DNA from 2 places in the Halanaerobium sp. DL-01 genome. Region 1 is predicted to be linked to the other one. Evidence: riboswitches for the same ligand, from Rfam matches in the RefSeq annotation. Region 1 holds a riboswitch; the other holds the start of a gene.
What was found. A riboswitch is a leader RNA that binds a small molecule or an ion and turns the genes downstream of it on or off. The one in region 1 is predicted to bind lysine.
Positions count from the first base shown of each region.

Region 2: it holds a riboswitch for lysine, as region 1 does, so the genes downstream of both, DER71_RS04475 (ABC transporter substrate-binding protein) here and DER71_RS00205 (ABC transporter substrate-binding protein) in region 1, are expected to answer to the same signal.

Region 1 is NZ_QPJN01000001.1:43,168-46,553, forward strand. It holds gene DER71_RS00200 (ABC transporter permease) at 1-23, opposite strand, end outside; gene DER71_RS00205 (ABC transporter substrate-binding protein) at 30-1,661, opposite strand; lysine riboswitch at 1,898-2,089, opposite strand; gene DER71_RS00210 (patatin-like phospholipase family protein) at 2,610-3,386, shown strand, end outside.
Region 2 is NZ_QPJN01000008.1:62,303-65,688, forward strand. It holds gene msrB (peptide-methionine (R)-S-oxide reductase MsrB) at 1-1,159, shown strand, start outside; lysine riboswitch at 1,445-1,625, shown strand; gene DER71_RS04475 (ABC transporter substrate-binding protein) at 1,797-3,332, shown strand.

The sequences.
Region 1 (3,386 bases):
ATCTCCCCACTCTCGAAATTCACCTCCTGCTATTTGCGCGGACTGGAATCATCAATCCAGATTTTATGAAATGGCTGATACGTCATTTCTAAAGCATTTCCTGTAATGCCATGAACCCAGGGCTTATGAATCATTACAGCCTTGTTGTAGTTAAAAAACCAGACTCCAGGATCTTCTACCAGAACTTTTTCTGCCATCTGTACATATTCTATACGCTGTTCTAAATCGACAGTATTCATTGCTTTTTCAATATATTTATCAAATTCTTTGTTGTGGTAATTTCCATAATTCCCTGCATTTCTGGGTATTTCTGACCAAAATGTTGTTGCAAGCTGTTTTACTGGAGAAGAATGCCCTCCCAGCGAGAAAATAAAGGCCTCAAAATCTCCCTGTCTTGCTCTGGTAGCCCAGGTAGCACCATCTACTACTTCAGAAGTGATTTTAAAACCAACATCCTCTAAATAAGGTCTTGCAGCTTCAATAATTGGTATACCCCAGGAAGGATTTGTGGTGCCTATAATATGAATTTTCAGTGGATTTTCCGGTGTATATCCTGCTTCTTCCATTAAACTTCTTGCTTTTTCTGGATTGAATTCATATGCTTCTAATTCTGGATTGTAAGCTATACTACTCGGCGGCAGCCATCCTGTTGCAGCAAATGCTTTTCCATTTAATAACCTATCCACTATAAGCTGTTTGTCAATGGCATAGTTAAATGCCTGTCTAACTCTTTTATCTTTAAATTTTTCTTTATCCATATTAAACATCACATTTCTTATCCATACTTCAGCAACTTCAATAAGCTGGTCTTCATACTGAGGATCATTTTTGAAAACTTTATATTGAGCTGGAGAAACAAGATCAACATCCAGCTGTCCAGATCTAAAAGAAGCAGTGCGTGTAGATGCTTCAGGCATAACTAAAAATTTTATCTGATCAAGATATGGACGGCCATTATAATAATCTTCAAATGCTTCTACTATTACATTTTCGTCCTGGTTCATTTCTACAAACTGGAAAGGACCTGTTCCAACTGGATTCATGCCGAAATCATTTCCAACCTTTTCAGTATAATCTTTTGGCATAATTGCTGCCAGTTCATCTGCCATAGAATTTAAAAATCCAACATCCAGTTCAGAAAGTGTTATTTTGAGTGTATAATCATCAATAATTTTTAATCCAGATAGGTGTTCAGTTTTCCCTTCTGCATACTCTTTTGCTCCAGCAATACCCTGCACTGTAGGCACAGCGATTGAAGCCTGCTTTGGATCCAGAATTCTTTCAAATGTAAACTGAACATCCTCGGCTGTAAAAGCTTCACCATTGTGAAAAGTTACACCTTCTCTTAAATAAAATGTATAAACTAATCCATTTTCACTTATTTCCCATGATTTTGCTAGATCTGGTTCTATTTTCCCCGAAGATTCGTTATAGCGAACAAGATTGGAGAAAATAGCTTTTGTTATAATCGCCTGTGTTACATCACCTGATTGACCTGGTTCAAGAGTCGTTATACTCTGCTGATAAGGAAGAGGATAATTTAAAGTTCCTCCATATTTTCCACTTTCTTCTGCCAGGACTGAGATTGAGAAACTGAACATAACCATTATTATTATTGAAATAATAAAAATCGAATTATTAGCTCTGTTTATTCTGTGCATTGTAAAACTCCTTTCAGATTTTTGATGGTTTTTTAATGTGAGTGTGAATTGATTTCTAATTACTATCTACTCTCGGCTTCATATTCAGCGAATCTGTTTAAGCTTGTTCATTTTTACTCCCCCCAAAATTAGTTGTAAATGCACTATCAAAAATATTCAAGAAATAAAAAATACCCGGCGATTTAGCCGGGTTAATATATTAACCAGAAAAAATCACCTCTTCCAATATCCGTTTTATGTGAGATAGCGCAACATTATAAGCCCGGATTAGAACTTATAATGACAGTCCTGCATATATTATATACAGACCCAGCAGCAGTTTTTTGAACCGAAAAAACTGTGCTTCGGCAAAACAGCCTTTCACTCTAAAGCAATTAGGTTCTTAAATCTTTAGAGTTACTGATCAGTTCTGCGCCTCTACCTCACCCAGAATTGGATGAGGCATTTTTCTATTAAGTTTAACAGTATTTTATTTGTATAAAAGTATAACTGACATAATAATTTTTGTCAAGGAAAAATAAAATTTTTTTTAGAAAACATTTTTTAATAAAAATGCTTTCCCCATTTTTCAGCTTTAAAAATAATTTTGGAGAAACTCTATTTTATTAACTGGACTTTCCCCATTTTTTATATACTGCTGCAAAAAGGGGAGATACAGGAATATTGAAATTTTTAGTCAATGAATCTTAACGAAATGAAGGAAGAAATAGGGTTGAACTGCAGGATGGAGTGAGCTAATCATGAGTCAGGAGGACTCATTGATTAGTGTGCCCTATTTCACACCCGAATTGAGTTTTAGATAAATCTAAAAATTTCGTTGATGACTAAAGCCCCCTTTTTGCAGCTTGAAAATAAATTTTGGGGAAACTCCTAATTTTATTAAATCTTGCTCTAAACTCTTTGAACATATATAATAAATTTAATGGATTAAATAGAGGTGAAGGTGTTATGAATGATAAAAACTGCAAACTTGGTCTTGCTCTTGGCTCTGGTGGTGCAAGAGGTCTGGCACATATAGGTTTTTTAGAGGTTATGGAAAGGGAAAATATCAAAATCGATTTTATTAGTGGATGCAGTATGGGAAGTTTAATTGGGGGTCTTTATGCAGCTGGAGTTTCGCTTAGATATATTAAAGGACTTGCAGAAGAGATTGACTGGGAACATCTTTCTGATTTAACTTTTCCCAAAAAAGGTCTGCTTAAAGGTGAGAAATTGCTGTTTTTTTTGGAAATATTGAGCAAAAAGAAAGATATAAGTGAACTTAATATACCTTTTTCTGCAGTGGCCTGTGATATTGAACGGGGTGAACATATTGTGTTAAATAGTGGTTCTACAGCTAAGGCTATTCGGGCCAGCACTGCGATACCTGGAGTTTATATTCCTTATAAATATCAAGGTAGACAGCTTGTTGATGGCGGTATAATAGATCCAGTTCCAGTAAAAACATGTTATGACATGGGAGCAGATATTGTTATCGGTGTGGATGTAAGTATTAAAGATATTAATACACCTGTAAATAATATTTTTGATGTTTTGTTAAACACTTTTGATATAATGCAGCTTAACTTTACTGTCAATTATGATTTTAATGCAGATTTATTTATTCAGCCTGAGCTGGGTAATCTTTCGGCTTTTAATCTGGACAAAACTGATTTTTGTATCAAAGCAGGCAGAAGAGCAGCTGAAGATAATTTGGAAAAAATAAAAAAAATAATAGGGAAAGGT
Region 2 (3,386 bases), on a different contig from region 1:
CAGCATGACGTCGAGTGTGCTGGCCCAGACTGAAATTCCCTATGATCAGAAAATGAATAAAGTAGAGACAGAAACTGCAGATTTTGCTTTGGGCTGCTTCTGGGGACCTGATGCTTCTTTTGGTGCCTTAGAAGGTGTAGTTAGAACAAGGGTTGGCTATGCAGGTGGTACTACTGAAAATCCAACTTATAAGATGATTGGTGACCACACTGAAACAATAGAAATTGATTTTGATCCCAATGTGATCACTTATCAAGAATTGCTGGAGATATTCTTTGCCAGCCATGATCCTTACAGTCAGGCTTATTCCAGACAGTATGCTTCTCTGATCCTTTATAATAATTCAGAACAGCATGAGCAGGCTCTGGCATTGAAAGAGAGGCTGGAAGCTGAAAGCGGTAGAGAAATCAAAACTGAAATTAAAAAGCTTGATAGATTCTATTTGGCTGAAGACTACCACCAAAAATTTAGACTTCAGCAGCAGGTAGCTGTTAGAGAACACTATTTAAATCAGATGACAATACAGGAGTTTATAAATTCTCCAGCGGTAACAAAAGTGAGCGGCTATATTACCGGTAATGGAGAGCGGGATAATATTATTAAAAATATAGGTGAGCTTGGTTTGACTACCGAGCTGCAGGAAAGGCTATTAGAAAAAAATAATATTGACTCGGCAGAATGTGTGACTTTCTGTAAGACTGAAGATGCTGACAGTGTAGTAATTAATGAAGAAGAAAGTGACCAGGAATTGAGAGCAAGGCTGACAGACCTGCAGTATAAGGTAACTCAGCTTAATGCTACAGAACCTGCATTCAATAATAAATACTGGGATAATAAAAAGCCTGGTATTTATGTAGATGTTGTTTCAGGAGAACCTCTTTTTTCTTCAACATATAAATTTGAATCCGGATCCGGCTGGCCGAGCTTTACTAAGCCGCTGGTCGAGGAAAATATTGTTGAAGTTGAAGATAATTCACTCTGGATGACCAGAATTGAGGTCAGAAGTAAAGGTGCAGATTCTCATTTAGGTCACGTATTTTCGGATGGCCCTGAGCCAACAGGTTTACGCTACTGTATTAATTCAGCAGCTCTAAGATTTATTCCAGCAGAAGACCTGGCTGAAGAAGGTTATCAGGAGTTCGAATCTCTTTTTGAATAATTATATTTAAATAAATACAGAAATTCCGCAAATGATTTTTTAAAAATAAAGAGAATACCGTTCAGACAGTATTCTTGGCAGTGATGTCAAGATAAAGAATATTATAAATATTGTAACAGAGTTTACGATTTAATTCAAAAATTAGAGCAGATTGAAGAAAAAAGGTGCATTACATGTTGCAATTCACCATTTCTGCCTTTGTGTAAGTCAACTTGACAAAAAAAATTATCTCAGTTATAATTTAATTAACTAAAAGAGAATATAAGAGGTTGCCTCATCTTAGTAAGATGGGGTAGAGGTGCAGAGACTGATTAGTAATTTTGGGCATAACACAGGACAGTGGTCTAAAATGAAAGGTGGATCTGCCGAAGCTTTCTGTTTTGTCCGGAACAGAGTGCTGGGATTGTATATAAGATATGCAGTACTGTCACCATATTTACTCAGTTGGTGATGTGCTACCTCTCTTAAAAAATGCAGGTGATTTCTACTGGAAAAATCAAACTCGGTGGTAATCCACCGGGTTTTTTATTACCTGCAGTTTCTGCTGGAAATAATTTTAATTTATTGAAGGAGGTGGGTATCCTTTTTCTTCAGATGGAGTGTGTAGTAGAATAGTAAATAGGAGGATTGAAAATAAATGAAAAAAATATTAATTTTTATGGTCTTGTCCGTTTTTGTTTTTAATACGGCTTTTGCTGGTGCTGCAGCTATACCTGATGATGTTCTTGTAGTTGCTGATAATTTTGATGCTGCTTCTTTAGATCCTGCGGTTGCCTATGAGTTTACTTCCTGTAATACAATACAAAATGTGTATGATAATCTTTTTGTAATTGATGAAGGAGAGGTTGTTCCACATCTGGCAGAATCATATCAGATTTCTGAAGATGGATTAAAGTGGACTATTAAACTCAGAGAAGATGCAGAGTTTGCAAGTGGAAACCCAATTAATGCAGAAGCCGTTCAGTTTTCTCTGCAGAGATCTATGGAAATGGGTAAGGGCCCTTCCTGGATGTTAAATGAAGTTATGTCCCCTGAGAGCATAACTGTTGTTGATGAGTATACACTGGAAATAGGGCTGAAATTTCCTGCCTCATATTTTGCAAGTGTTCTGAGTAATACATGTGCAGGAATAGTAGATCCAGAAGTTGTCATGGCACATGAAGAAGATGGTGACTGGGGGGAAGGATGGTTAAACGGTCAGTCCGGAGAGGCTGCTTCAGGACCATACAAACTTGTCACCTGGAACAGGGGAGATTCCATTGTGCTGGAGAGAAATGAAAATTACTGGGGTGAAAAGCCTAATTTCCGTCAGGTTATAATAAAAAACGTTTCTGAAAGTGTTACACAGAAAATGATGCTGGAAAATGGAGATATAGATATGGCGTATAAACTCACACCAGACCAGCTTGCTGATCTTGAGGCTAATGAAGATTTAAATGTTATAAAAGGTGTTGATTTAAGAGCCTATTATCTGGGGATGAATGTAAGCAAAGAACCTCTAAATAATCTCAAAGTACGTCAGGCTATAAAACATGCTATTGACTATAATGCAATGATTGAACACCTTGTTAGAGGTGCAGGTAATAAATTAGAAGGGGCTATAGTAAAACCACTGCTTGGTTATCAGGAAGATATGGGGGTATATGAATATAATCCGGAAAAAGCAAAACAGCTGCTGGCTGAAGCCGGATATCCGGATGGGTTTGATATTGAATTGACCGGTATTTCTTCAACAATGTGGAAGCAGGTAATAAGTAGTGTTCAAAATGATCTGTCTGCAGTAGGAATTAATGCAGAAGTTAGACAGTTAAATGCGGCTGCTTTTTATGAATTGTTCAGAAATCAGCAGCTTGAACTTATGCTGAGCGGATGGGGTTCTGATTATCCTGATCCACATAACTTTATTCATCCTTTTGGACACAGTGAAGGTTCACTTACTCAGAGGGTAGCATACAGCAGTAAAGAGCTTGATGATTTAATAGAAGAAGCTGCAGAAATTAATGATCCAGAAAAAAGAAAAGAGTTATATCATAAAATTGATAGAATGCTGGCTGAAGAAGGACCATGGGCAATGCTTTATCAGCCTCAGAATATTGTAGTACTGCGAAATGAAGTTAAAGGTTATGAGTACAATCCAGTAAGAATCTTTGATTTCACCAGTGCTTATAAGTAAAACTGTATCGCTGCTCTCTTTTTGAGGGCAGCGAATTTAATTGTCGTCAAGGAG